DNA from 3 places in the Limosilactobacillus sp. genome. Region 2 is predicted to be linked to each of the others. Evidence: predicted binding sites of a transcription regulator. Region 2 holds the regulator's gene; each other region holds the start of a gene.
What was found. The regulator Rex, encoded in region 2, represses fermentation and respiration genes when NADH is low (regulators of the CRP and FNR family bind a similar motif). The targets are predictions, from matches to a motif close to TTGTGAANTANTTCACAA.
Positions count from the first base shown of each region.

Region 1: a site for Rex is predicted at 6,414-6,431, ahead of LKE23_RS05155 (class II fumarate hydratase). Genes of this name have one in related genera too.
Region 3: a site for Rex is predicted at 2,488-2,505, ahead of adhP (alcohol dehydrogenase AdhP). Genes of this name have one in related genera too.

Region 1 covers NZ_JAKVPE010000001.1:1,051,833-1,061,823, forward strand. Annotated here, with positions in the region: gene LKE23_RS05135 (threonine/serine ThrE exporter family protein) at 1-977, opposite strand, end outside; gene LKE23_RS05140 (LysR family transcriptional regulator) at 1,063-1,950, opposite strand; gene LKE23_RS05145 (anion permease) at 2,077-3,498, opposite strand; gene LKE23_RS05150 (flavocytochrome c) at 3,562-4,956, opposite strand; gene LKE23_RS05155 (class II fumarate hydratase) at 4,979-6,367, opposite strand; gene LKE23_RS05160 (sensor histidine kinase) at 6,675-7,919, opposite strand; gene LKE23_RS05165 (response regulator transcription factor) at 7,916-8,593, opposite strand; gene LKE23_RS05170 (GTP pyrophosphokinase) at 8,605-9,216, opposite strand; gene LKE23_RS05175 (peptidylprolyl isomerase) at 9,476-9,991, opposite strand, start outside.
Region 2 covers NZ_JAKVPE010000001.1:2,032,348-2,042,338, reverse strand. Annotated here, with positions in the region: gene LKE23_RS09615 (YigZ family protein) at 1-441, shown strand, start outside; gene LKE23_RS09610 (hypothetical protein) at 438-698, opposite strand; partial or broken gene LKE23_RS09605 (APC family permease) at 752-2,589, opposite strand; gene LKE23_RS09600 (APC family permease) at 2,752-4,347, opposite strand; gene groL (chaperonin GroEL) at 4,538-6,169, opposite strand; gene groES (co-chaperone GroES) at 6,236-6,520, opposite strand; gene LKE23_RS09585 (redox-sensing transcriptional repressor Rex) at 6,711-7,352, opposite strand; gene LKE23_RS09580 (ABC-F family ATP-binding cassette domain-containing protein) at 7,580-9,535, shown strand; gene LKE23_RS09575 (ketopantoate reductase family protein) at 9,589-9,991, opposite strand, start outside.
Region 3 covers NZ_JAKVPE010000001.1:1,016,422-1,026,412, forward strand. Annotated here, with positions in the region: gene LKE23_RS04940 (IS30 family transposase) at 1-280, opposite strand, end outside; gene LKE23_RS04945 (SDR family NAD(P)-dependent oxidoreductase) at 550-1,320, shown strand; gene adhP (alcohol dehydrogenase AdhP) at 1,438-2,460, opposite strand; gene LKE23_RS04955 (matrixin family metalloprotease) at 2,730-3,404, opposite strand; gene tnpA (IS200/IS605 family transposase) at 3,642-4,079, shown strand; gene LKE23_RS04965 (RNA-guided endonuclease TnpB family protein) at 4,076-5,236, shown strand; gene LKE23_RS04970 (phosphoglycerate dehydrogenase) at 5,355-6,527, opposite strand; gene serC (3-phosphoserine/phosphohydroxythreonine transaminase) at 6,544-7,617, opposite strand; gene LKE23_RS04980 (histidine phosphatase family protein) at 7,908-8,531, shown strand; tRNA gene LKE23_RS04985 (tRNA-Pro) at 8,601-8,674, opposite strand; tRNA gene LKE23_RS04990 (tRNA-Arg) at 8,727-8,800, opposite strand; tRNA gene LKE23_RS04995 (tRNA-Gly) at 8,806-8,877, opposite strand; tRNA gene LKE23_RS05000 (tRNA-Leu) at 8,969-9,050, opposite strand; tRNA gene LKE23_RS05005 (tRNA-Val) at 9,054-9,126, opposite strand; gene LKE23_RS05010 (deoxynucleoside kinase) at 9,192-9,833, opposite strand; gene LKE23_RS05015 (amino acid permease) at 9,947-9,991, opposite strand, start outside.

The DNA of each region.
Region 1 (9,991 bases), 980 kb from region 2:
CCGAAGACCCCGCAGAAGCTGGCCGGGATCCGCAAGAGGAGCAGGGCCGTGGCCGACAGCGGCAGGGCGGCGAAGTTTTCCGGCCGCAGGTTCACCGCCATCGCCATGATCCAGCCCACCAAGGTCGCCACCAGGATGATAGCGATCGCGTAGGTCATCCGTTCCAGCCCCGAGCGCATGTCGAGCTTGGAGATGTCCAGGCCGCTGGTGATGAAGGGAAAGCCGGGGATGATGAAGAGCATCGCCCCAATGTAGCCGGCCTCGTGGCGGGAGCTGACGCCCAGCCCCAGCTGCAGGAGGCTAAGCGAAAGCAGGTAGGTCAGGCAGGCCACCGCCACCGCTACGCCGACGCAGGCGAAGAGCGTGATGTGACGATCAATCAGCTTGCGGCGGACGTAGTTACCTAGGCCCGCACCGATGAAGCTGCAGACCATTTCGATCGGTCCCCCACCGAGGAGGAAAACGAAGGCGCTGCAGGCCAATGCCGCCGCCAGGCCTACCTGGTAGGGGGCGTAGTTGCCCTTGGAATGGGCGATCGTTTCCAGGCGCGAATGGATCTCACCGATCGTCAGCTCGTCACCGTGTTCGTCAAACTCGTCGATGAAGCGCTCCATCTTAGACAACTTGGTCGTGTTGACCCCCGTGCTGGGCAAAGAAACCGCCTGGGTGTAGCTGTGGTGGGCGTCCATGCAGGTGTACTCCAGCGACACCAGGCCGATGTCGACAGTGCAGGTCATCTTCAGCTTCCGGGCTACGGTGTTCATCGAGTCACGGACTCGCCAAGCCCCGGTTCCGTACGAGAGCATCATCAGGCCGATCCGCCCGACGATTGCCGCCCGCTCCACCAGGTTGGCCTCACTGGCCGGTGTGAAGTTGTCGTTCGTGAAGAAGTCCTGCCACGGGATCGCCATGTGGTGCTTGTTGGACAGGTGCCGTGCTGGTTCAAATTCAGACATTAGTTCGTCATTTTTGCTCATGACTAGTATGTTTCTCCCATCGTCTAGTATTCCAATCCGTCAGAAGTCACTAACCATTATACGACCCTTGTCAAGCCTTGGCACCCTAGTCATCCAGGCGAATCTGATGTAAGCGATTCACGAAATCCTGCTCGTCCTCACTCAGGACATAGCCCTCCCGCATGGCCACGGAAATGTAGAAACGCTCCGGGACCGGGTCGGTCAATTCCAGGACCTTGATCCCCGGCTCGTTGATGGCCGCGTCCCTGACCAGGAGGCTGATCCCCAGGTTTTGCCGGACCAGCTCCTTCACCCAGGAAATGTCCGGCAGCCGGTAGACCATCACCTGGGGCTTGATCCGACTGTAGGTGCAGTAAGCCTGGAAAGCCGCCTGGTGGATGTACTGCTGGTCAAAGTTGATGAAGCGCTCGTTGGCCAGCTCCTTGAAGCTGACGCGGTCGCGACGGGCCAGGGGATGGTGGTCGCTGACGACGATGCCAAAGGGCCGGGTGGTGATCAGGTCCGCGAAGACCCCGGGCTCCTTGATCGGGGCGGTCGAACCCAGGATGGCGATGTCGATCTTCCCACTGCGGATCTGGTTGAGCAGGTCCCGGGAGCCCACCGAGGTGATCTTCAACCGGGACAGGAGATCCCCCGAGAATTCCTGGACGATCCGGGAAATGTAAAGCTTCCCGATGATCGGCGGCAGGCCGAAACGGATCTGTTTCTGATTGGCCCGGGAAATTTCCCGGTGGGCCAGGTCAATCCGCTCGTTGATCAGGCGGGCATTTTCGAACAGGAGCTGGCCACTCCTGGTGATCATCTCGTCCCGGTGCCCCCGGTCCTTGCGCACCAGCTGGGCATTGAATTCCCGCTCCAGACGCTGGATGGCCTGGGTAATCGTCGGCTGGGACACCCGAAACTGCTTGGCCACCTGGGTGTAGTTCTTATATTTAACAAGGGCGACAAAATACTGTAGGTCACGCGTATTCATCTAATTCCTCCGTCTCGGCAATCATTTCACCGTATCAATAGTCAGCTCCCATTATAGCAAATTTAAAAACACGCGAATTAGCGATTCGAATCGCATTCGCGTGTTTTAGTAGTTAGATATTGTGTTTTACCACATGCCAATGACCTTCATCCAGAGGCTGCCGATCCCGATCCAAACGACCAGGTAGAAGACCCCGAGGATGAGGTTCAACGACCACCACTTCGACTGCGGCACGTAGCCGGAACCGAAGAGCACCGGTGCGGGGCCGGATGCGTAGTGGGTCGTGGAGGCCATCAGGTTACCAAAGAACCCAAGCAAGAGGGCCGCCAGCATTGGTGGGACGTTAGCGGAGATGGCTACGGCCAAGAGGGCACTGTACATCGCCGTAACGTGGGCCGTCGAACTGGCAAAGAGGTAGTGGCTGTAGAAGTAGAAGACGATCAGGATGATCAGGACCAACACCCAGTTCATCCCGTGCAGGGAGCCACTGATCGCCTTGCTCAGCCACGGAATGAAGCCGAGGGCGGTCAGCGAACCGGCCATCATTACCAGAACGGAGAACCAGGTCAAAGTGTTCCAGGCCCCGGTCTCGTGCAGGACGTCCTGCCAGCTCAGCACCCCGGTCAGGAGCAGCAGGGCCAGCGCGATGAAAGCCGCCAGGGTGGCATCAATGCCGATGAAGCTCCCGGTGATCCAGAGCAGGAGGGCAACGACGAAGACAACTGCCATGATCTTTTCCGGCAGGGTCATCGGGCCCATCTTTGCCAGCTGTTCATCCGCCCATTCCTTGGCGTTCGGCGTTTCCTTGATTTCTGGTGGGTACATTTTGTAGATCAGCCACGGAACGACGATCAGGGAAATGATGCCGGGCACCAGGGCGGCCAGGAACCAGCCCGTCCAGGTGATAATCACGCCGCAACCCTTGGCCAGCGTCTGGACCAGCGGGTTGGCGGCCATGGCGGTCATGAACATGGCCGCCGTGATCATGTCACCATGATATTCGGCAAAGATCAGGAAAGAACCAATCTTCCGCTCCGTCCCGTCTTTCGGGTCGGAACCAAAGGACTGGGACAGCGATTCGATGATTGGGTAGAGCACCCCACCGGCACGGGCCGTGTTGCTTGGCGTGGCCGGGGCCAGGATCAGGTCAACCCCGATCAGGGAGTAGGCCAATCCCAGCGTCCGCTTCCCAAAGGCCTTGACAAAGTTCAGGGCAATCCGGCGGCCCAGGCCGGTCTTGATGAAGCCCCGGGCAATGAAGAAGGCCATGGCGATCATCCAGATCGAGGCGTTCCCGAAGCCGACGATCGCCTTGTCCATCGGGACCGTCTTGGTCAAAACGGTCAGGGCAAAGGCAACGATGGAGACCCCACCGATCGGCAGGGGCCGGGTGATGCAGGCGATGATCGTGCCGACAAAGAGGGCAAACATGTGCCAGCCGGCAACCGGTACGGCCGCGGGCTTGAGCGGTGTCATCAGCCAGAGGACAATCCCCACCACCAGGGGCAGGATGAAGCCCTTGTAGTTAACGTGTTCTAATTTTTCCATTTTCCAATTCTCTCTTAAATGTCAATGATTGCTGTGCGGGGCACTTTCCCCCCCCGTTTGGGCCTAGTGTTCGCCGCGAACGTACAGGGTTACTTGCTGGCCAGCCTGCCGACCAAAGACGATCGTCTCGGCGATCGAATTACCGCCGACCCGGTTGTTTCCGTGCAGTCCACCGGCAACTTCACCGGCCGCGAAGAGTCCAGGGATCACGTCGCCATTGCCGTCCAGAACCTGTGTCTTTGGCGTGATGTGGATACCACCCATCGTGTAGTGGATGGCCGGAGCGATGTGGATGGCGAAGAAGCCTGGCTTGTCAATGCCCCGGTCCATTCCGGTCGTCCGGTTGAATGCGGCATCGTCGTGGTTGGCCACGGCCGTGTTCCAGGTCTTGACCGTCTCTTCCAGGACGGCCGGATCCATCTTCAGCTTGTCCGCCAAGTCCGCGATCGTGTCGCCGTGAACGACCAGGCCAACCTTGTCGTAGAATTCGATGGCCTTGGCCCGATCACGGATTCCCTGGTCAAAAATCAGGTAGGCACTGTGCTCCGGCAGGGCCGTGATCGCGTTGGAAACGATCTTCCGGGTGTTCAGTTCGTTGACGAACCGCTTCCCCTCGGCGTTGACCAGGATGGCCCCCTCGCCACGGACCGCTTCACCGATCAGGTAGACGTGCGGGTGGTCCTGCTGAACGGTCGGGTGAACCTGAACCAGGTTCATCTGCATCAGCTCGGCACCGACGTTCTCGGCCAGCTTCAAGCCGTCACCGGTCGCCCCCGGTTGGTTGGTCGTCTTGTAGTCCTTCAGGTCGGGACGGAAGCGTTCGATGTACTCCTTGGAGGCGCCGAAACCACCGGTGGCCAGAATGACCGCCTTGGCGCTGATCGTCTTGATCAGGCCGTTGGCGTTGACGTGCACCCCGTTGATTCGGCCGGCGTCGTCCTGGAGCAGCTTGGTGACCTTGGTCTGGTTGAAGACCGGAATCTTTTCTTCGGCGACCACCCTTAGCAGGCTCTTGACCAGGAAACCACCGATTGGCGCCATGCTGGCCGGACGGTGGGTCCGTTTTTTGGACATCCCCCCGGTCACGGTGATGTCATCCAGCTTGATGTCGTGGTCGGCCAGCCAGTCGATTGCCGGCGCGGTGTGGTAGACGAAGTAGCCGAGCATGTCCTTATCGTTGAGCCGGCCCCCGTCCTTGTAGGTTTCGTGGTAGAAATCGGCAACGTTGTCGATTACCCCGTGCTTCAGTTGAACGTTGGTTTCGGCGGCGTTCATTCCGGAAGAGGCCCGGTTGGTGTTCCCACCCAGCTCTGCTTCCTTTTCAAAGACGGCGACCTTCATCCCCAGCTCGTGGGCTTGGATGGCGGCGGCCAGACCGGTCCCACCGGAACCGATGATGACGGCGTCGTAGCTGTCTTCTAGTTTGCTAACGGATAATGGTTGAAATTCTTCTGCCATTTTGTTTTAGCTCCTTTTTGAATTAGTCCTGACGATCAACGTTGGTCATCTTGAGCATGTCCATCCATTCGTCATACTGGGCCTCGGTAACCTTACCGGACTTCAATGCCGCTTCCTTCAGCGTGCTGCCGGCCTTGTCAGCGGCCTGAGCAATCTTAGCGCTGTCGTGGTAACCGATGTGTGGTGACAGGGCGGTCACGGTCATCAGGGAGTTGTCAACCAGTTCGGCCATCCGCTTTTCGTTGACGGTCAGGCCGTGAACCAGTTTGTCCGCAAAGCCGGTGATCGTCCCGGTTAAGAGGTCGGCGGATTCCAGAAAGGCGTCGATCATGACCGGCTTGTAAACATTCATTTCAAAGTTCCCCTGGGAAGCGGCCATCGTAACTACGGTGTCGTTTCCGAAGACCCGGATAGCGGCCATCGTAACGGCTTCCGCCTGGGTTGGGTTAACCTTCCCCGGCATGATGGAGGAACCCGGTTCGTTAGCCGGGATGTTCAATTCATCGTAGCCGGCCCGCGGACCTGAAGCGAGGAAACGCAGGTCCTGGGCAATCTTGAACATGTCGGCGGCCAGGGTCTTCAGGGCGCCGTGGACAACGTCTAAGCCGGAGTGGTTGGCCAGGCCAAAGAACTTGTTGCTCTTGGCGGTCAGGTGCAGGCCGTAAACCTCGCTCAGCTTTTCGGCAATCTTTTCCGGCATGCCAGGGGCGGCGTTCAGCCCGGTCCCCACGGCGGTTCCACCGATGGCCAGTTCGTTCAGCGTTGGCTCCAGGGTCTTGATGTAGTCCAGATCGTGTTCCAGGGCGGCCACGTAGCCGGAAATTTCCTGGCCAAACGTCAACGGAACGGCATCCTGCAGGTGGGTCCGGCCAACCTTGACCGTCTTCCAGTACTTGTCCTGCTTAACCTTCAGCTCGTCGATCATGTGCTGAACGGCCGGCTTCAGCTTGTCCAAGGCCTCCAGGGCCACCACGTTCATGGCCGTTGGGAAGGTGTCGTTGGAGCTTTGACCCTTGTTGACGTCGTCGTTTGGCAGGATCTCAATGTCCGGGTTGAGCTGGTGGGCCTTGTGGGCAACTACTTCGTTCGTGTTCATGTTGGTCTGGGTCCCGGAACCGGTCTGGTAGACCTTCAGTGGGAAGTCACGGCGCAGCTCCTCGTCGCTTAATGACAGTAACTCGTCGATGGCCTGGACGATCAGTTCACCTTTTTCGGTGGAAATCGCCTTGGTTTCCATGTTCGCCTGGGCGGCGGCCTTCTTGATGTTCAGCAGGGCGCGGATAATGGCGAGGGGCATGTACTGGCCAGTCGGAAAGTTGTGGCGACTCCGCTCCGTCTGTGGTCCCCACAGGGCATCAGCGGGAATTTGAACGGGGCCGAGAGTATCTTCTTCAGTACGGTATTCTGTCATTTTGAAAACCTCCAAATTAATTTAACAGTCAGTGTGATCATGTAGATTGTGAAATGCTACACATCATTTAAACCACTATCCTACCGCCCAGAATGGGGCATAGTCAAACCTTTAGCACTTAATAAATTTCACTTATGTTGAGGCTTGTAAGCTCTAACACGATTGACTTTGCTGATAGCACTAATTATTTTTTCACAAGCCAGCCAAACAAAAAATCTCAAGAAATTGTTAAGTTAATTTCTTGAGATTTAGGTAATTTAAGATCAGGATCACAAAGTAATTGGACGTTCTTTGTAAAGATTGCTGATTACTTCTCACTTAATTTCAGCGTGATCACGAAGGCCAGCGAATGATCGGCGTACTTGGCGCTGATCTTGCCCTTCATCAGTTTGATCAGATACTGGGCCATCGAAAGACCGATCCCAAAGCCACTCTTGCCGTTCTTGGTGTGGGACTCGTCGGCCCGGTAGAAGCGTTCAAAGAAGCGGTGGTAGTCCTCGTTTTCGCCTTCCTTGTAGGTGTTGGCGACGGTGATCACGGCGTTCTTAGTGTGCTTAGCCGGTTGAACGGTCATTCGGATGGTCCCCTGGGGATCGCAGTACTTGTTGGCGTTGTCGAGCAGGATGTTGAAGAGCTCGCGCAGGAGGTTCTCATCCCCCGTCACCACCAGATTCGGGGCGATCTTTGTTACAAATTGCTTGTCCCCCGACTTGGCCACGCTAGAAAAGCTCTGGCTAACGCTCGTGGCAAGCTTGCTGATGTCGACCGGGGCCATCGTGATGTCCGGCTGTTCCTGCATCCGGGCCAGGGAAACCAGGTTGTTGATTAACTTGGTCAGGCGGTCAACCTGCTGGCGGGTACTCTTGGTCCATTCGTTTTCCCCACCCAGCAGCTCCTGCATCTCCGTGTTGGCGGAGATGACCGTCAGCGGCGTCTTCAACTCGTGGCTGGCGTTGGTGATGAATTGCTTTTGCCGGTGCTCGGCCTGGATGATCGGCCGGATCGCCCGCCGTGAATAGAGCGTCAAAAGCAGGGCGTAAAGAAGCAACACGATTACCCCAAGCAGGGTCCCGGTGTGCATCAGCTCGGTCGTCCGTGCCATCAGCAGCGACTCATCCAGGAAAACCACGGTGGTCGCCTTCTTTTGCTTGCGAATCCGGTAGGCGTAGGCCACCCCCTGGTAGCGCATCTGCCCGTTCTTCAGGCCGCGCTTGACCGCCCGCTGTGCCAGCCGCTTGGCGGTTTGAGGACCGATGCTGGTGATGTGATCATCCTCCACGCTGGTCAGCTGGTCGGCCCGGTCAAAAGTGACGCTGAAGTAGCGGTACTGCTGGAGCCCCTCGCGCGTATACTGCGGCTGCGGGTAATGCTTCGTCTGGCCACTGGTCGGCAGCTGGCCCTCGTTGTCCACCAGGATGGTCAAAACGTTGTTGACCTCCTGACGGGCGTGGTAGTAAGTCAGGCCACAGATGCTGCCGACGATCGTCATGATGACCACCAGCAGGGCCGTGGTCGACATGGCGATGAACTTATAGCGAAACTTTTGGATCATTTACTGGTCACCGCCCGCTCAATCGAAAAGGGGCCGCCCTTTTCGCCGACAATGGTCACGGCCGAGCGGATCGACTGCAGCTTTTGCCGGAGATAGGAGATGTTGATCCAGACGTCCTCGGCATCGGCCTCCTCATCGGACCAGACGTGGTTCACCAGTTCCTCCGCCGTTAAGCTCTTGCCGGCGTTTAAGATCAGGTACTGGAGCAGACGGCTTTCCTTCCTGGTCAGGCTGATCGAATTGTGGCTTTCCAGGGACTGGTCGTTGCTGTTTAAGGTTAGGTCGCCAAATTGGATGACGTCGCGGTTAAATTCCTCACTGCGGCGCTCCCGGGAACGCAGCCGGGCCAGCAGTTCCTTTAAGGAGAAGGGTTTCGTCAGGTAGTCGTCAGCCCCCGCATCGAGGCCGTTAACCCGGTCGTCCTCTTCACCCATCGCCGTCAGCATCATCACGTAGGTCGAATCACCGCTGGCCCGGATCTCCTTCAAGGCTTCCAGGCCCGACTTGACCGGCATCATGATGTCTAAGATGATGACGTCGTAGGGATTCTCCTGGGCGTGATCAACGGCGGCCTGACCGTCACCAACCACGTCGACTTGGTAGCCCTTGGTCCGCATGGCGGTTGCCAGGACGTGGGCCAGTTGTTGTTCGTCTTCCGCTACTAAAATTCTCATTGTTCCATCCCCTAATCGTCTTCGTGAATCAGCTGGCGAATCGTCTGCATCTGAACGTCGCACGAGGCGAGCTGGTCGGCGCAGTGCTTCAACTCCCGGCTAATTCGTTCCGGATCTTTGATATCGTGTTTATACTTCATTTCGTGTTCCAGGCTGGCCCAGGAGTCCATGGCGATCGTCCGCAGCTGGATCTCGACGAAGAAGTGCCCGGGATTTTGGCCTTCAATGTCCGTGTATGGGGTCTCTTCGTCCAGAATTAGGTGGTAGCTGCGGTAGCCGTTGGGCTTGGCGTTGGTGATGTAGTCCTTTTCCTTAACAATCGTGCACCAGTCGGCCTGGCGCAGCTGGGTCAGGCAACGATCGATGTCGTCGATGAAGTTGCAGACGATCCGCAGACCAACCGCGTCCCGGCAGCGGCGCAGGGCCGACTCGGTCGTGACCGGGTAGCCCTTGCGCCGGCACTTTTCCTCCATGCTGGCGGGCTCCTTGACCCGGCCAATCAGGTGCTCGTATAGTTTCGGCTGGTCGGCCGCTACGACCTGGTCATTCAGTTGTTGGATGCGCGTGCGCGTCGTTTCCAGGATCTTGGGCAGAACCTGGTCGTAAGAACCATAGATTGACATTTTTATTCACTCCTAATGTTTCCATTATAACAACTCACTAGTTAATAGAAAAAGGCCGCGCCCCGTTTTTACCGAAACTAAAAAAAGGCGGTGGGACAGAACTCGCTTGCGAGTTCGTCGTCCCACCCCCGCGAGGCCGGCTAGGCATTTCGGGCGTTGATTTATCAACGTTCGGAATCCAGCCGGCTACCGCGCTGCAGCATTTATAAGCTATATAACAGAAAAGAGGCTAGGTTAATTTCCCAGCCTCCTTAATCATTTATTCGTCAATTGTGACCTTTTCCATCACAACGTCGTCCTTCGGCTTATCCATCTGGTCGCGGGCCACCTTGCTGATCTGCTGGACGACATTCATGCCGGAGACCACCTGACCGAAGACGGTGTGGCGGTGATCCAGCCATGGCGTGCCACCAACCTTGGCGTAGTGGTCAATCGCCTCCTGCGGGAAGCCGGCAGCCTTCATCTGCTCAACCATGTTGGCCGGCACGTGCTCGTTGGAGACGATGAAGAACTGGCTGCCGTTGGTGTTCGGGCCGGCATTGGCCATTGAAAGGGCCCCGTTGAAGTTAAACAGCCGATCGGAGAATTCGTCCTCAAAGGCGTGGCCGTAGATGCTTTCGCCACCGCGGCCGGTCCCAGTGGGGTCCCCACCCTGGATCATGAAGTCCGGAATTACCCGGTGAAAGGTCACGCCGTCGTAGTAGCCCTTCTTGGCCAGCTCGACGAAGTTCTTGACCGTCTTGGGAGCCAGGGTGTCAAAGAGCTGCACCGTGAT
Region 2 (9,991 bases):
AGTGACAACGGCGAGCCCAGCGGAACGGCCGGGGTGCCAATCCTCGAGTCGCTCCAGCTGGCGAAACTGCACAATGTCGTGGCCGTCGTCACCCGGTACTTCGGTGGCATCAAGCTCGGCGCCGGTGGCCTGATCCGGGCCTACAGCAACGTCACCACCAACGCTGTCCACCAGGCGGGGTTGGTCCAGCGGGTCATCCAGACTTCCGTGGCGATCACCGCCTCCTACGCCCAGCACGACCAGCTGCTCTACTTTCTGAAGGAAAAGCAGATCACGGTCGCCGACGAACAGTACGGGGTCAACGTCGTGGTCACCATCTTCGTCGACCAGGACGCCTGCGACCAGTTGATTGCCGATTTGACGACCCGCTTCAACGACCAGCTGACAATCAAAAAAGGGCAGCCCCGCAATCACGAGGTGCCCTATGCCGCCCAGTCCTAAGCCAAGAGGACTTCGGCAATATCTAAAATAACGAGAAAGGCCAGAATGCCGCTCAGCCAGCCCAGGATCACCCGCGTGTGGTGGTCGTGGGCTTTTAGTTTCTCCTGATTGAAGCCGACGTAGGACGCCAGCATCAAGACGCAGCCGATGATCCCAAAGACACCGGAGTGAAAGCCCCGGTTATCGATCGAGTAACTGGCCGTGAAGATCAGGCCGAGGGCGAAGAGGCCGCCGAATAGCAACTGTTTTTTGTTCATGTGCTTCTCCAAAAAATCGGTGCCGACAGAATGTCGAAGCACCGATTTGTTTTTTACTCATGCAGGTGGTAATTGTAGCTTGAGACGATGATGTTCTCCCGCGAGTTCAGCACCGCCCGCAGCCGGACGCTGGTCTGGTTGTGCAGGATTAACTGCCACGGGTGCTTCGGGATAAACTGCGGAACCAGGACGGTCGTCGAGTAGTTCCGTGCCTCGGCCCGCTTGGCAATCACGTCCACGAACCGCAACGTCGGCTTGGCGATTGACCGGTAGGACGAGTGGATGTCGACAAACCGAACATCCGGGTACTCGGCCTTGAATTCGTTGGCCGTCTTGTGTTCCTTCCCCGGATTCTCGTCGAAGGAAACGTGCATGGCGATGACGTAATCACCGATTGACCGCGCGTAGTTGATCGCACCCCGGGTCACCCGGGTCACGTTGCCGACCAGGACGATCACGGTCGAGCCGTCGTAATCGTGCAGCTGCACCTTGGTCTTCTCGGCCACCCGTAATTGTGCGGCCACCTTGGTGTAGTGCGAGTGAATCGCGTAGAAGATCCACAGCAGGACCGGCATGATGATCAGGTACGGCCAAACGTTGACGAAGTGCTGCCAAAACAGGCAGATGACCAGGACCAGGGAAATCAAGGCTCCGACCAGGTTGATGAAGGCCTTACCCAGCCAGAAGCCCTGGCGTTCACGGAACCAGTGAATGATCATTCCGGACTGGGACAGCGTGAACGGCACGAAAACCCCGACCGCGTACAGCGGAATCAGGTTGTTGGTCTGACCATGGAAGATCAGGATCAAGATGATGGCACCGACCGCCAGTGAGATGATCCCGTTGGAATAGCCCAGCCGATCACCACGGTCCATGAAGGCGTGCGGCATGTACTTATCCTTGGCCATGTTGAAGGCCAGGATTGGGAAGGCGGAGAACCCGGTGTTGGCGGCAACCGCCAGGATCATGGCCGTTGCCAGCTGAAGCAGGTAAAAACCAACCCCATGACCGCCAAAGATCTGGGCCCCATCTGCGATAGCACCGTTGTCCGGGAGTTTGGAATAATTCCCAGGTAGAAGCTGAAGAAGATGATGGCACTGAAGAAGGTCGCCAAAATCAAGCTCATGATCGCCAGGGTCGTGGCCGCGTTCTTTTCCTTGGGTTTGTTAAAGTTCGGCACCGCGTTGCTGACGGCTTCCACCCCGGTCAGGGATGAAGAACCGGCAGAAAAGGCCCGAATGAAGAGGACCAGTGACATGCCCTTAACCGGCGTCCCATAGTCCACGACCGCGTGGTAGTGAATGTTACCGGTGGCGACGTTGTAGAAACCCCAGATAATCATGATCGTGATCATCACGACGAAGAAGTAGACCGGGACCGTCAAGAAGTTGGCACTCTCGCTCATCCCCCGCAGATTCATGAACATGATCAACAGAACGATAATGATGGCAATCGGTATGGAGAACCGGTAAAGCGCTGGGACGGCGGAGGTGATCGCCTCCACCCCAGAGGTTGTTGAAACCGCCACGGTCAGCATGTAGTCGACCAGAAGCGACCCCCCGGCAAAAAGTCCCCCGGTGCTCCCCCAGTTGCGGGTGGCAACGACATAGGCACCCCCACCACTGGGGTAAGCGTGAATAATCTGTTGATACGATAGCGTGATCGCCAGCAAGAGGATCAGGACGATCGCCGCAATTGGAATCGAGTACCAGATAGCGGCGGCCGACAGGGTTACCAGGACGGTGGTAATCTGCTCAGGACCATAGGCGACTGACGAGATGGCGTCGGACGACAGCATCGCTAACGCCTTGAATTTTGTTAAGTGGGTTTGACCCTCATCCAGGGTCTTCAGTGGCTTCCCAATTAACACGCGTTTTAGATAACGCCACATATCATTTTCTCCCTCCCAACTTAGCTGAATTTTAATCAGTCTGTGGAAATTTTGTTAACTTGATCGTTACCCCGATTGGATAACTGAACAATATTATAATTTATTCACCGGCATTGCAACAAGCAATCTGCGACTTTTTTCACCGATTAGGACAAATTAGGCCTAAAGTTTGACCCGCGCATTGACTTCTTCGGCGATCGGGTCCATCTCCGGCAGGTGACTGTGAACACCCCACCAGTAGAAGCCGAGCGAGCAGATGATAATGAGCACAAAATCCCACGGGTACTGGATCCAGTCACGGCCACCAAAGCCTGTGCTGCCGGCATAGGAGACCAGCGAGATGAAGACCATGTAGGCGATCAGCCAGGCAGAGCTCTTCAGCTGCTGGCCCCACTTGGAGTGCTGGTAGCGTACCTCATAGTAAAGGTAGATCGGCAGGCCGAGGGCGATCACCACAATCACCTGAATGGTCGTCGGCCACATCGTCCAGTAGATCGCCAGGCTGGCGAGGACAAAGGCAACCGGGGCCAGCCAGGACATGTAGTGTGGGGCAAAGGGCCGTTTCAGATCGGGCCGCATCCGGCGCAGGGCCGTAACGGTGACCGGGCCGGTCAGGTAGGCGATCAGGGTCGATCCAGTAATGACCGTCGCTAGCAGGCTCCAGTTCCGGAAGGTGTTGACCAGGATCACGGCCAGAATGAAGTCGGTCACCATGGCGAAACGGGGAATCATGTAGCGCCGGGCCAGGCGTCCCAACCACTGTGGCAGGTGCTTGGTGTGGGTCATTGCCGCCAGGGCCCGGGAGGCCGTCGCCACGAAGGCCACCCCGGTTCCGAACGGCGAGACAAAGGCGTCCATGTAGAGCAGGATGGCCAGCCAGTTCATCCCCAGCAGGATGGCAATGTCGGCAAAGGGCGAGGTGAAGTTCACCCCGTGCCAGCCGTTTTTGGCCAGCAGTGCCGGGTCCACCGCCCCGATGAAGGCCACCTGGAGCATGATGTAGATCACCGCGGTGATAATCATCGAGATCAGCACCCCGCGCACGATGTTTTTGCGGGGGTTCACCATCTCGCCACCCATGTTGATGATCGTCTGGAAGGCGTCGTAGGACATGATGATCCCGGAGACGGCCGCCGCTTCAAAGATCGACCGGCTGCCGTAAGGCATGAAGGTCGCCGCGCTGTGACCAAAGTTGCCCGGATGGAAGCCGCTGACCAACAGCATCACGATGGTCAGGGTCGGCAGAACAATCTTAAAGATCGAGATCAGGTTGGTGAAGCGGGTCATCAGTTTAACCGACCAGAAGTTGATTAAAGTGAAGATCAGCATGAAGAGCACAACCACCCACATTCCCTGGGCAGTCACGTTGCCGTGAGAGAGAAAGTGGTGGGTCCAGTTGGCCCAGGACCACGGCCAGGAACTCATGTACTGAACCGAGGCCACCGCTTCCATTGGCACCAGGGTGATGAGCGAAATCCAGTTGGCCCAGGCCGCAATAAAGCCGAGCAACTGACCGTGGCTGTACTGGGCGTAGCGGCTCATGCCCCCGCTCTCGGGAAACATCGCCCCCAGTTCAACGTAGGTAATTGCGATACTAATGATAATGACCGCCCCAAGGATCCAGGAAATGATGGCGGCAGGGCCGGCCACCTTGGCCGCGGTCCCGGCCCCGAATAGCCAGCCGGAGCCGATCAGTGAATTCAGCGCCAGCATGATCCCGGAAAAGAGGCTAATTTTGTGTACTTTTAGTTTTTCCATGTTAGTCCTTTCTGTACCGGTGATTGAAAATAATTGCAAAGTCTACTTTACCACACCCGCGGACCCGTGCGGTGCTGAAAAGGCTTTCCAAAATTTCCCCAGATAGATATTTCCCGGGAAATAAAAATAGCCGACGGGAAATTTCCCCATCGACTATTTTTACTTATTTGATTTTATGTAACGGCAGAGATTACATCATGCCGCCCATGCCGGCGCCGCCTTGTGGAGCAGCAGGGGCATTGTTCTTGTTGTCGTCAGGCTTGTCAGCAACAACGGCTTCCGTCGTCAGCAGCAGTGCGGAAACGGAGGCAGCGTTTTGCAGAGCGGAACGGGTAACCTTGGTTGGGTCAACGATTCCGGCTTCAACCATGTCTTCGAACTTGCCATCAGCAGCGTTGTAACCAATACCAGGCTTTTCGCTCTTCAGCTGGTTGATAATAACAGAGCCTTCAACACCGGCGTTTTCAGCGATTTGACGAACTGGAGCTTCCAGGGCGTCCTTAACGATGTTAACACCAGTTGCTTCGTCACCGGTGGCTTCAACCTTGTCCAGGGCAGGCAGAACGTTTACCAGTGCCGTACCACCACCAGGAACGAAACCTTCTTGGACGGCAGCCCGGGTAGCGTTCAGGGCGTCTTCGATCCGGTACTTCTTTTCCTTCATTTCAGTTTCGGTAGCAGCACCGACCCGAACAACGGCAACCCCACCAGAGAGCTTTGCCAGCCGTTCTTGGAGCTTGTCCTTATCAAAGTCAGAGGTCGTCTTGGAGATGGCCTGCTTGATTTGGTCAACCCGTTCAGCAATGGCTTCCTTGGCACCGGCACCGTCAACGATCGTGGTAGCGTCCTTGGTAACCGTAACCTTGTTGGCTTGACCTAATTGATCAACGGTAGCGTCCTTCAGGTTCATGCCCAGGTCGTCGGAAATAACGGTCCCGCCGGTCAGAACGGCAATGTCCTGGAGTTGAGCCTTCCGCCGGTCACCGAAGCCAGGAGCCTTAACGGCAACCACGTTGAAGGTTCCACGAATCTTGTTCAAAACAAGGGTTGGCAGAGCTTCACCGGTGATGTCATCGGCAATGATCAAGAGAGCACGGCCTTCCTGAACAACGCTTTGCAGCAGTGGCAGGATGTCCTGGATGTTGGAGATTTTCTTGTCCGTGATCAGGATGTATGGGTTGTCGAGGTCGGCTTCCATCTTGTCGTTGTCCGTAACCATGTATTGAGACATGTAACCACGGTCGAAGCTCATCCCTTCAACAACGTCAACGCTGGTGTCAACACCACGAGAATCTTCCAGGGTGATTACCCCGTCGTTACCAACCTTTTCCATGGCGTCGGCAATCAGCTTACCAACTTCCTTATTGTCAGCAGAGATGGAGGCAATCTGGGCGATGTCATCCTTAGTCTTAACGTCGTGTGACATCTTCTTCAAAGCTTCAACGGCTGCCCGGGTCGCCTTGTCGATCCCACGGCGAATGCCAACTGGGTTAGCACCGGCAGTCACGTTCTTCATCCCGGCGTTAACAATTGCCTGGGTCAGAACGGTAGCAGTCGTGGTCCCGTCACCGGCAATGTCGTTAGTCTTGGAAGCAACTTCGCTCACGAGCTTAGCACCCATATTTTCGAAGTGGTTTTCCAATTCAATGCTCTTGGCAATCGTCACACCGTCGTTAGTGATGGTTGGGTTGCCGTAGCTTTGTTCCAGGACAACGTTACGCCCCTTAGGACCCATCGTCGTCTTAACCGTGTTAGCTAATTTGTCAACACCGCGGAGCATTTCGTTCCGTGCGTCTTCAGCAAACTTAATTTCCTTTGCCATTTATTGTCACCTCATCGAATCGATAATTATTTTTAAGCTTTAGTTTCCTAATCAACGTGGTTCGAACTAGTCGAGCACTGCGACTAAGTCCTTTTCGTGAACGACCAGGTACTTCTCACCGTCGTATTCCACTTCGTTGCCGGCGTACTTGTCAAAGAGTACCCGATCGCCTTCCTTAACAGCTGGAGCAAGCTTTTGTCCGTTGTCTAAGGTCCGACCTTCACCAACGGCAATAACCTTTCCAGTAGTTGGCTTTTCCTTGACGTTGGATGCCAGGACAATTCCACCAACCGTCTTTTCTTCTTCAGTTTCAGCTTTTAGAACAACGCGGTCTCCTAATGGTTTTAACACGTTAATCCCTCCATCTTGTTAAATTTAATTTTGTCACTTTAGCACTCACTGTGCTTAAGTGCTAACCACAGTTATTACTATAACATCTTTTGTCCGAATTGCAATAAAAAAGTTTGACCAAATTTGACTATTTTTTAACCAACGAAAAAACGCCCCGTCAGCACTAGGCTTTCGGGACGTTGATCAATTCTTATTTGTTGTCTTCGGAATAGTTCTTAATAAAGTAGATCAGGGTCTGCAGCTCGTTGGTCAGGTCAATGTTTTGCACCTGAACGTTCTTCGGCACGGACAGGCGGACCGGAGTAAAGTTTAAGATCCCCTTGACCCCGGCTTCAACCAGCTGGTCGGTGACCTTCTGAGCCTTGTCACCCGGCACCGTCAGGATCACAACGTCAATCTGCTGTTCCTTTAACTGGGTCATCATTTCCTCGGCCGGGTAGATCGGAATCCCGCTCTTGACCGTGTTAGCCATCTCCGGCTTGGTGTCAAAGGCGGCACTGATCCGCAGGTTGGTGTCCTGGTGGAAGTTGTAGTTTAATAAGGCACTCCCCAGGCTCCCGACCCCGACTAAGGCCACGCTGACCAGGGAGTCCTGATGCAGGATGCCCTTGAAGAACTTGAGCAGGCTGGCCACGTCGTAACCATAGCCCCGCTTCCCCAACTCACCAAAGTAGGAAAAGTCCCGCCGGATCGTGGCCGAGTCGACCTGAACGGCCTCAGACAGTTCCGTCGAAGAAACCCGCTGTTTGTTGGCACTCATCAGAACGGTGAGGTAACGGTAGTAGATTGGCAGCCGGCGGGCAGTTGCACGTGGTATTTTCTTAGTTGGCATAATTATCCCCCTATCATTGATCGTTTACTCTTAACTCTCACGCTTATTGTTGAGCAAATTGCCAGCTCGATTTGAGAACTTTGTGAAATTCACATCACAATACATTCTAGCAACCTTCGGCGGTTTTGTGAACCGATCCACAATAAAAAGTGCATTTTTTATAAATTTCTTGAAATCTGTTAGAATAGATAAGAATTTATTACATCCATATTAATGAGGTTTCTTCAATGATACTATTACAAGCCAATGACGTCATGCGCCGTTTTGGGGCCGACGTTTTATTTCACAATATCAACATGCAGATCCAGGATCACGGCCGGACCGCCCTGGTTGGCCGCAACGGTGCCGGGAAGACCACCCTGCTGAAGATGATTGCCGGCATCACTACCCCCGACGAAGGCACGATCAGCAAGGTCCGCGACCTGACGATCGGCTACCTGGCCCAGGACCAGGGGCTCGACAGCCAAAACAATATCTGGGCCGAGCTCGACCTGGTTTTCGCACCCCTCCACGCCATGGAGGACGAGATTCACCAACTTGAAACCGAACTTGCGGACATTGACCCTGCCGACGAGCGCTACCAGCAGGTGATGAACAAGTACGATCGCCTGCAGAGCGACTACAAGAAGCGCGGTGGCTTTGAGTATGAATCTCGGATGCGGGGAATCCTGAAGGGCTTTGGCTTCGGCGAGGAGTACTACGACACGCCGGTCGACGCCCTGTCCGGGGGACAAAAGACGAAGCTGGCCCTGGCTAAGATTCTCCTCCAAGCCCCCCAGCTGTTAATCTTGGACGAACCGACCAACCACCTCGACATGAATGTTTTGGCCTGGCTGGAAGACTATTTGAAGAGCTACCAGGGCGCCCTGCTGGTGGTTTCCCACGACCGGTACTTCCTCGACCACGTTGTTTCCGACGTTTACGATCTCGATAACCGAACTCTGCTTCACTACACCGGCAACTACACCCAGTTCGTCGCCCACAAGCAGGAACGCCTGAAGGCCGAATGGAAGCACTACGATCAGCAGCAGAAAAAGATCGCCAAGCTGGAAGACTTTGTCAACCGCAACATCGTCCGGGCCTCGACGACCAAGCGGGCCCAGGCACGGCGCAAGCAGCTGGAAAAGATGGACCGGCTCGACCGGCCCGAAACCGACGACCAATCGATCCACTTTCATTTCCACAGTGACAAGGACAGCGGCAACGAGGTCCTCGACGTGGAAAACGCCAAGGTCGGCTACGATGAGCAGGTCCTGGCCGGGCCACTCTCCTTCACCGTCCGCAAGCCGCAGCGGATCGGGATCATCGGCCCCAACGGGATTGGGAAGTCGACCCTTTTGAAGTCGATCCTGCACCAGATCCCGTTGATCAGCGGGACGGTCAAGTTCGGGGCCAACCTGGACATCGGTTACTACGACCAGGAACAGCAGCAGCTCCATCCCGATAAGACGGTGCTCGATGAGGTCTGGGACGAGCATCCCGAGGTCCCGGAAAAAGACATCCGCTCCCTGCTCGGCAGCTTCCTCTTCGTCGGTGATGACGTCTACAAGGTCGTCCACGAGCTCTCCGGGGGTGAAAAGGCCCGGCTGGAGCTGACCAAGCTCTCCTTCAAGCCGATCAACTTCCTGATCCTCGATGAACCGACCAACCACCTGGACATCGACAGCCGCGAGGTCCTCGAAAACGCCATCAACGAGTTCACCGGAACGGTCCTCTTCGTCTCCCACGACCGGTACTTCATTAACCAGGTGGCCACCGACGTGCTGGACATGCGCAAGGACGGCATCACCCACTACGAAGGTGACTACGACGACTACCTGGCCGAACAGGCAAAGCGGGCCGCAACCGTTGCAGCCGGACAGCAGGATAATCCGGCAGGCTCAACGCCGGCTAGCCAGCCTTCCAAGGGCAAACAATCCTACCAACAGAGCAAGGAAACTCAGAAGGCCCGGCGCAAGTTGCAGCGCCAGGTCGACAAGCTCGAGGCCGAGATGACCGACCTGGAGGCCAAGCAGGAGGAAATCCAAGAAAAGATGAGCCAGCCGGAAATTGCCACCGATATCGGCAAACTAACCGACCTGCAAAAGGAGCTCGACGCCGCCAAGGAAAAGTCGGACGAGGTTGAATTGGCCTGGACCGAGGCCGCCGAAAAGCTTGAGGAATTCGACCAAGAAAATCAATAGTAAAGTCTATAAAAGGGACCAAGCAAGTCAAATTGCTTGGTCCCTTTTATACTTTATTTTCTAAACTTCCGGGTGTTTTCCGCGAGGTGGACCAGGTTACGCAGGAAGTCGTGCGTGCTGGCCTCGTAATTGTACTTCTTGCCGAGATCGTAAATGTAGCCGTTGATGTAATCAACCTCGGTTGCCCGGCCCTTAGACATATCCTGGTACATCGACGGGTAGTGCAGCGGGTTGGTGACGGAGCTGACGTACTTGATCGTCTGCCATTCTTCCTCCCGGGTGGACAGCAGCTGGATGCCCGCCCGCTCGGCCACGTCGAAGGCCTCGTTGATCAGCTGCTTGCCGAGCTTTTCGGCACCATCATAGTCGATGAACTGACCCATCTGGATTTCAAAGAGGGTGCAGATCGTGTTGATCACCGAGTTGAAGACCACCTTGGTAAGCAGGGTGCCGTAG
Region 3 (9,991 bases), 1.0 Mb from region 2:
CAAGATATGTGGCCTGACCAGCTTCATAACTATAGATGTAGTAAGAATATTCGTAAATCTTACCATTAGATTTTTGACGACGAAGTTGGCGGACCGTACCACGGTTGAGCTCGTTATTAATTGTTTGATGATTAACTCCTAATTGGCGACCAATTGCGCGATTGGAAAGTCCTTGCGACTTTAAAGTCGCAATCATCACACGTTCTTCTTTAGTAAGATGAGCATTCTTTTTATGAGTAGTCAATAAAATAGTAGACATGGTATCATTTAAGTGCGTCATTTGACGGACATCCTTTCATATAGGTTTGGTTCACTTAATATGATACCTGATGTCACGCCGAATGGCGTTTTTTATTTACCACCAACTGGGTGGCTAACTTCATTCTATAATCTACCATTTTATTCATCGAAACTGTAAAAATACGAAAAGTTCTGAACTTTGCCGCAAAAGCCCTTGAACGACCGCTCGCCTATCCTTTATAATTTTTCTTGACAAAGGCCGTTTCGGCTGGATAAACAACGCTAATCAATTAAAGGAGACTTTCGATTATGACAGATCGTTTAAAAGATAAAGTTGCGATTATCACCGGTGCCGCAAGTGGTCAGGGTGCCGCCGAAGCCCGCCTCTTCTTGCAAGAAGGAGCCTACGTGGTTGCGACCGACGTCCAGTTCGACCTCTTAAAGAAGCAGGCCAACAAGTTTGCGGAAAAGTTTGGTGACCGCATTCTGCCAATCATCCAGGATGTCACGAAGGAAGACGACTGGCAAAAGGTTGTCGACCAGACGATGGCCAAGTTCGGCAAGATCGATATTCTGGTCAACAACGCCGGCATCGGGAACACCGATACGACCAGCGGCCTGGAGGACTCAACCGTCGACGACTGGCACCACTTCATGGACATCAACGCCATGTCCCACTTTTTGGGGATGAAGTACGTGGTTCCTTACATGAAGCAAAACGGCAAGGGTGCCATCGTCAACGTTTCTTCCCTGGCCAGCGTTCAGGGAATCGCCGGTGCCTCCCCGTACACCGCCTCAAAGGGTGCTTCCCGGGCCCTGACCAAGGGTGCGGCGCGGGACCTCGGCCAGTTCAACATCCGGGTCAACGCTGTCCTGCCTGGCTGGATCGTCACCCCAATGATGCAGCAGTTTACCCTTAGCAAGAAGCTGCTGGACGAGCTGATTGCCGGTATTCCAATGGGGTATTTAGGTAACCCCGAAGACGTGGGTTACGCGGTGCTCTTCCTGGCTTCCGACGAGGCCCGCTTCGTCAACGGAACGGAAATCGTCGTTGACGGTGGCCAGTCCGTGCGGGGCTAATTGCAATTTATAAAGAGAAACGAATGGACGAATTGCGTGGCTAACCACGTGATTCGTCCATTTTTTTGAGTATAAAAAAGCAGCGACCAGACGATCGCTGCTTTTAATTATTTCAAATTACTTTTCCAATGAGAAGTCAACAACGTTCCGACCAACAACCTTGTTGTCCTTCAGTTCTTGGATCATGTCGTTGATTTCGGAGAGCTTCCGGGTGTGAACGATTGGGTGAACCTTGCCTTCAGCACCGAATTGGAAGCATTCTGCCAGGTCCTGACGAGTACCAACCAGGGAACCAGCAACGATGATGCCGTCCAGAACAGTCTTGGCAATGTTCAGCTTCATGTCACCCTGTGGCAGAGCAACGGCAACTAACTTGCCATCTGGACGCAGGGAGTTAACGGCTTGGTCAAAGGCAGCGGTCGTAACGGCAGTAACAACTGCGGCGTGAACCCCGCCAACCTTTTCTTGGATCTGTTCGTCAACGTTGTTATCGTGACGGTTGATGCATACTTCAGCACCGTTTTCCTTAGCGGCCTTCAGCTTGTCTTCGTTACCATCAACGGCAACAACGTGAGCACCGAAGACGTTGTGAGCAAATTGGATCCCGAGGTTACCCAGACCACCGGCACCAACGATGGATACCCATTGACCAGGCTTGATGTCAGCAACCTTCAGAGCCTTGTACATGGTAACACCGGCACAGGTCAGTGAAGTAGCTTCAACTGGGTCCAGACCTTCTGGAACCTTAACGGCGTAGTCAGCTGGAACGATGCATTGTTCAGCCATGGCACCATCGGCAGTCAGGCCGGCGTTCAGGACGTTGCGGCAAAGAGTTTCACGGCCGGTCAGGCAGTATTCACAGTGGCCACAGCCCTTGAAGAACCAAGCGATTGATACCCGGTCGCCAACCTTTAAGCTGGTAACGCCAGGGGCAACCTTGGATACACGGCCGACACCTTCGTGACCGATGATCCGGCCAGGGTACTTGCCGAATTCACCGGCAGCACAGTGCAGGTCGGTGTGGCAAAGACCACAGTATTCCATGTCAACTAAAGCTTCACCTGGCTTGAGGTCACGAAGCTTAACATCCTTAACAGTAACATATCCATCTACTGGATCGTTCATACAAGCAGCTTTCATAAGGTAAACTCTCCTTTTCTCATCAACATGTTATACATTTCACATTTCTTATAGTAGCAGATACCAAACGGAATTTAAAGTGAAATCGCCAACAATTTTATCTCGAAAGCCATACCAATCACCGCTATTTCGAGGAAGTCCCTTTCACAAGCCATCTTACTTCTTCAAACCAATCATCAATTTTTATTTAATTTCTGCCCGCCAAGCCCTAAAGCCCAATCAGTTTTGCGCAAATCCTCACAATTGCTTACTAAAGTTTAGTAAACCTTTTAGTCGTGATAGAGCATCCGGACGCTTTTGACATCGTTCTTGGTGATCCCGGTCTGGATGTTTCGTGGGATCATGACGCTGTGGGCATAGGATGGCGCGTGGGCCAGCCCGATGGCGTGACCAAGTTCGTGCTGGGCAACCTCGCTGCGAAAGTGCCGACTAGTGTAATCCAGCTGCGTGGCGTCCAGCGTTGACGTGGCCCGGATCAGGGTATGCGTATCCGGGTCGAACTCGGTCTTGGTCGAGCCCAGCTGAGATGTGACGTAGCCAACCGTGGCCGACTGCGAATTATCGGACAGGTCCCCGCTTTGGGCGATGACCTCCGCCTTGTTGGCATTCTTGATCCAGCGAAAGTGAATGGCCTTCGTCTTATTCCAACGCTTGACGGCATCCCGGAAGGCCTGTTGAATGTGCGGATCGTCCGTCTGCATGCAGATGGTCACCTTCTTGCTTGGCCAACGAATGCCCTCCAGGGGAACCGGGGTATTCTGCGGAATCGCGTAGTGGTGCCGGCGCTGGGACGGTTTGGTGCTAAAGGTCAGGCTTGGTTGGCTGGCATCACTTGCGCTCGAATCGCTAAAGGGCGTTGTCGGCAGCTGGTCGGCCTGGACTGGCAGGGCAAACGTCAGCCCCAAAAGCGTGATCAAATAAAATAGAATTAATCGCCGCCGCACTGGCTCCCCCTCCTTTCGTCTTCGTCCATGTTAATCGATTGGCTGCTTCGAGGCAATTAAGAAGCCTTGCTAAAAGCCGGACGAAAAACAAAGATTCCCCGCTCGGTTTCAGCACCAGGCGAGGAATCTTTTTTGAAAGTGGGCAAGGAAACACGTTCTTTTAAAGACGTGATGAATTGCCCTTCTTTTGTACCCAGCGGGCACATGGATAGCGTACAATATGATATAATTATTGATATGAAGGATATAAATAGGCTTACATATGGTAGAACATCGGTCTACAATCTTAATTACCATCTCATTTGGGGAACTAAGTATCGCAACAAAGTGCTGAAAGGACACGTTGAAATAGTCTTGAAGCGAACCTTGTATGAAATTGCTTCAAAATATGGCTTTACAATTGCCCACATGGAGATTGGTAAAGACGATCACATTCACTTATTAGTGAGTGCGCCACCTAAATTATCGGTGACGAATATCGTACGCTGGTTAAAAGGGATTTCCGCTTGGCAATTATTTAGAGAGTGCCCTGAGCTGCGAACTAGTTACTGGAAGAAGCAGGGACGCCACCTGTGGTCACCGAGTTACTATGTTGAAAGCATTGGTGCGGTCAATGAGCAGGCCGTGGCCAAATATATTGACGACCAACGCCGTAAAGAGGTGAACTTAGAATGAGTAAGGTAATTAAAGGAGTCAAGCTATGCTTGTACCCAACTAAGGCTCAACAAGACCAGCTTTGGCAGATGTTTGGTAATGACCGGAAAGTCTGGAACCTGATGTTGGGTATGGCTAAGGAACGTTATGAGAACAACCCTAACAGTCATTTTGTTAATGAATACGGCATGAATTACCTGCTTAAACGTCTCAAAGAAGAATATCCGTATCTCAGAGAAAGTGACGCAACTAGTTTTCTAGTGGTTAATCATAATCTCGCTCAAGCATTCAAAATGCTCTTCAAGCATCGGGGTGGTTATCCACGTTTCAAAAGCCGTCACGCTTTACGCCAATCCTATACGGGACGATCAACTTGCAAGGTGATTGCCAAACGTAGAATGCAATTGCCAAAACTAGGCAGTATCCGCACGAGCAAGACTAATCAAGTTGGCAATGCCAAAATTAAGCGGTACACCGTTAGTTATGACCCGACGGGACGTTATTACCTATCCTTACAAGTTGAAACTGAAACTTGCCAGCTGCCCAAAACTGGAAAATCCGTTGGCCTAGATGTTGGCATCGCAGATTTAGCCATCAGTTCCGATGGAGACAAATACGCTTCTTTTAACGCCAAATGGCATGAAAAGCAAGCCGTTAAGTGGCAAAGCAAATACTCTAAACGTCGTCACCAGGCAATGGTAGCCGTTCGTCAGTGGAATCATAATCATAAAACGATTAAAGAAGATCTGGACGACTATCAAAATTGGCAACGGGCCAGAGTGACAAAGGCTCGTTACCAACAAAAGATAGCCAACAAGCGCAAGGATCACCTGCATAAGCTCACTACTAATTTAGTTAAGCAGTATGACGTGATTGTGATTGAGGATTTGAAAACCAAGAATCTCCAAAAGAATCACTGCTTAGCTAAATCTATTGCGAACGCCAGTTGGTATCAATTCCGCACCATGTTGGAGTATAAGTGTGCTTGGTATGGTAAACAGTTAATCGTGGTTAAGCCTAACTACACCAGTCAGATTTGTAGCACTTGTGGGTATCACAGTGGTAAGAAGCCGCTAGAAATCCGGGAATGGACTTGTCCTAAGTGTGGAATACACCACGATCGAGATATTAATGCGGCAGTTAATATCTTGCGTAGAGGATTAAAAGCCGTTGGTTAGGAACTAGCCTTGGTAAAAGAGCGGAGTTCTGTAAGTTAGGTAGCTGGAATACCAGTGCAATATCCTAAATACTACTTCGCGTTCCCAGAAGCTCGGTCATTTATGGCCGAGTAGTTCACTAGTGTTTAATGTAGCGCACCCGACTGACCGCGTCGATTGCTTCCAGTTCCGCGGTTACCTTCTTAATATCTGCAGCATCGAGGTCGCTGATGTCGACGATCGTGTAGGCATACTTGTCACGGGACCGGTTGACCAGGTTTTCGATGTTCAGTTGATTGTCGGCCATGACGGTCGTGATCTGCCCCAGCATGTTCGGCACGTTGCGGTGAATGATGGTGAAACGGTGCGGACCGGCAAAGGGCGCCTTGACATTCGGCAGGTTGACCGAATTGGCGGTGTTCCCGGTGGCGAGGTAGTCCATGATCTCGCGGGCCGCAATCCGGGCGCAGTTGGCCGTGGCCTCCTTCGTCGAACCGCCGATGTGAGGCGTGATCGTGACTTGATCGTTGCCCAGAATCTGCTCGTCACTGAAGTCGGTGCTGTAGTGGGCAACCTGGCCGTTCTCCAGGGCCGCCAGGACGGCCGCATTGTCGACGATTCCCAGGCGGGAGTAGTTGAGCAGCACCGCGCCCGGTTTGAACATCGCCATCTCCTTGGCGCCAATCAGGCCCGTGGTCTCCTCATTCTTTGGTACGTGAACCGTGATAAAGTCGGCCCCAGCAACCGTCTCCTTGATCGTCGCCGCCCGCTTGACTGCCGGCGAAAGGTGCCAGGCCGAGTCAACCGACAGGTAGGGATCGTAGCCGGTGACGTCCATCCCCAGGTCAATTGCGGCGTTGGCCACCAGCGAGCCGACGTGGCCCAGCCCCAGGATGGCCAGCTTCTTGCCCAGCAGTTCCGTGCCGCTGAACTGGGTCTTCTGTTTCTCCGTCCGCAGGGTGATGTCGGCGCCGGGTGCGGCCGAAGCGCTCCAGTTGGCCGCATTGATCAGGTTCCGTTTGGCATCGATCATGATCGCCAGCACCAGTTCTTTAACCGCGTTGGCATTGCCACCGGGCGTGTTGAAGACCGCGATCCCGTCTTCTAAGGCCCGGTCCAGGGGGATGTTGTTAAAGCCGGCACCGCAGCGGGCAATCACCTTTAAGCTGGCCGGGAACTCCTGATCGTGCAGGTCAACGCTGCGGATCATGTAGGCGTCCGGGGCGGCAGCGTCCTGGTTGATTCGGTAGTCGTCGGTAAATTCTGCCAGGCCGGCCTGGGCAATGGCGTTGTAGGTTTTAATATTGTACATGTGGGCTCCTCCTTATCTATGCGTGTTCCCGTTCAAATTTCGCCATAAAATCGCGCAGGGCAACCGCGCCTTCGTATGGCATGGCGTTATAGAGACTGGCCCGCATTCCCCCGACCAGCCGGTGGCCCTTGAGGTTCTTCAAGCCGGCCTGGTCAGCTTCCTGGACAAAGGCGGCATCCAGGTCCGGATCACCGGTCGTAAACGGGATGTTGGTTAGCGAGCGGGCGTCTGGCGCGACCTTGTTGGTGAAGAGCTTCGATTCAGCCAGGTAGTCGTAGATCAGGTTGGACTTCTTGACGTTTTGATCGTTGATTGCTTCGACCCCACCCTGGTCCTCAAGCCACTTCATCACTAGGTTGGCGACGTAAATCTGGAAGACCGGCGGCGTGTTGAGCGTCGAGTGCTTCTTCGCCAGGGCCGGGTAGTTCAGCATGCTTGGCAGGGTGCTTTCCTGATCCAGAAGGTGCTTTTTCAGGACCACGATCGTCAGTCCCGCCGGCGCCAGGTTCTTCTGCGCCCCGGCATAGATCAGGTCGAAACGCTTGAAGTCGTAGGTTTGCCCCAAAAAGTTCGACGACAGGTCCCCCACCAGCGGCACCGTCGTCTCCGGCAGTTCGTGGTAGGTCGTGCCGTAGATCGTATTGTTACCGGTGATGTGCAGGTAGTCGTAGGTGTCAGCCGGCAGTTCGGGAACGGTCGGAATTGTCGTAAAGTCGGGGCCCGCATCCGTGACCGTGTCGACCGTCAGCCCAGGGATCTTCTCGGCTTCCTCAATCGCCCGCTCTGACCAGTGACCGGTATTAGCGTAGGCAACGCGGTGATATCTGGTGGCCAGGTTCAGCGGCACCATCGTAAACTGCAAGGTGCCTCCACCCTGAAGGAAGAGGGCCTCGTAGTCGTCCCCCAGGTGCATCAGCTTGAGGACGCGGTCGTGAGCCTGGGTGAGCACCTCATCAAAGAGTGGCGAACGGTGCGAAATCTCGACAATGCTCATCCCAGAGCCATGGTAATCGAGCAGTTCGGCTTGAACTTGTTTGAGAACGGTCCGTGGCAAGGTAGCTGGACCGGCGGCGTAGTTATAAATTGGCATGTTGATCCCTCCAAATCGTCTGGTACGAAAAAAGGCCCCCACTGTTCGTGGAGACCATTGGATTAGGATCCTAATCTAGTTCGTGGCCCCCACCATGTGAAGGCCACCCCAAAAGGCCAGCCTTCTAAATGCTAGAAGACTGGGAGGAGCTTAATAATACTGTCTTGAGATTCTTCATCATGGTGCTCCCTCCTTTTGGGCATTACAAATCATTAATTAAATTCTAACCTCGATTTAATTTTTTGTCAATATCCGGTATAATAATTAAAAAAATAAAGGAGCAAAACTCGATGACTGAATTATACATTGTCCGCCACGGCCAGACCACGGCTAACCGCGCTGGGCTCAAGCAGGGCGTCATTGATGATGACCGCACCCTGCTGACCGAAGACGGAATAAAACAGGCCCAGGAGCTGGCGGCCGTCTTCCACCCACTGAACCTGAGCGCGCTTTACCAATCACCACTGCGTCGAACCGTTCAGACCGCCCGGATCCTCAATCAAAGCTTGAACCTGCCCGTGGCCACCGACCGCCGCCTGCTGGAGATCTCCTATGGCGACTGGGATGGCCAGGAAAATGCCCGGCTGGAGGCCCAGTATCCCACGCTTTTCTACGACCTGATCCATGACGTTCGACCAAACTATGCTCCAGTGGCCCATGGCGAAACCTTCGACCACGTTCAAAAACGGGTCCTGGCCTTCACCAAAGACGTCGTCAAGGCCCACCCCACCGAGCGGCTCCTGATCGTCACCCACGGCTTCACGGTCCGCTCCTTTGCGGCCAACGCAACCGGGGCCCACGGTTTGGAAATCCTTGAACCGGACAACTGCAGCGTCACCAAGATCATCGTTGATCCACAAACGCTGGAGCAGCACCTCGTTTACTACAACCGGGCCGCCAAGCCAAACTTCTAACTCAAAAAACTGAAAGGCTGCCAACCAACTTCTCGTCGGTTGACAGCTTTTGACTTTAAAATAAAAAAATCGGAAATACAAGATTCGAACTTGCGACCTCTGCGTCCCGAACGCAGCGCTCTACCAAGCTGAGCTAATTTCCGAAAAAAAGAAGCGCCACACCCATCTCAAGGAGATAACTGTCACGCTTTATGATGCACCCAGAAGGAGTCGAACCTTCAACCTTCTGATTCGTAGTCAGACACTCTATCCAATTGCGCTATGGGTGCATAAGAGCGGAAGACGGGATTCGAACCCGCGACCCCCACCATGGCAAGGTGATGTTCTACCACTGAACTACTTCCGCATATGAAGTTTTTGACACATTCCGTATCAACAGTTATTAATTATACGTGATGGCCTCGGAATTGTCAACAGCCTTTTTTTGAAAAGCTGAATGCGGACGAAGGGACTTGAACCCTTACATCAAAAGATACAAGATCCTAAATCTTGCGCGTCTGCCAATTCCGCCACATCCGCATATGGAGGATACAGGGCTCGAACCTGTGACCCTCTGCTTGTAAGGCAGATGCTCTCCCAACTGAGCTAATCCTCCAAAAGAACTAAGCTGAAACAAATCAGCTTAATTAATATAACATCGATCGTTTGCTTTGTCAAACCCTACTTTAAATTTAATTCGGCCAGCTTGCGATCAATCATCCCCAGCACCTCAGTCGCCGCCGTCGGGTTCTCGACGAAGTTGTACTTGTCCCCGTCAATCAGCATCTTCGGGCTCTCGTCGTAGTTTTCGTACCAGGCGTCGTAGCGGTCGTTCAAGTTCTTGTAGTAGGAATACAGTGACGGGTCGTTGGCGATCTGCTCGTAGGCCCGGCCGCGCTTCTCGATCCGGTGCAGCATCGTTTCGAAGGAGACCTTGATCGTGATCAGGAGGTTCGGTGCCTTCTGGTGCACCTGGTCCGGCAGCTCCTCCATCATGTTGCTCAACAAGGAGGAGTAAATATCGGATTCCGTCTCCGTTGCCCGGCCCATGTCGGCGTTGAGCTTGAACAGGAGCTCGTCTTCAAAGATCGACCGGTCCAAGACGTTGAGGTCGTTGCTGTAGGAGGCCTTGATCTCGTCCAGGCGCTTGTTTAAGAAGTAGATCTGCAGCAAAAAGCCGTACTTCTTCGGGTTCTCGTAGAAGAGCGGCAAGATCTTGTTGTCGTCGACGGATTCATAAAAGGCCTGGCTGTTCAAGTGGTTGGCCAGAAGCTGGGTCAGGCTGGTCTTGCCGGCCCCGATTGTTCCTGCTAAAGCAATCATTTCGTAACTATCCCTTTCTCATTAAAATTCTTCTTGGTAAAATTCACGATTACCATTCTAACATTTAAAAACAAAATGACCACCAAAAAGTGGCCATATTTTGTGGTTGGGTTTTAATTAGCCTCATCATCTGGTACGTACTTCTCACCCTTGGTGCT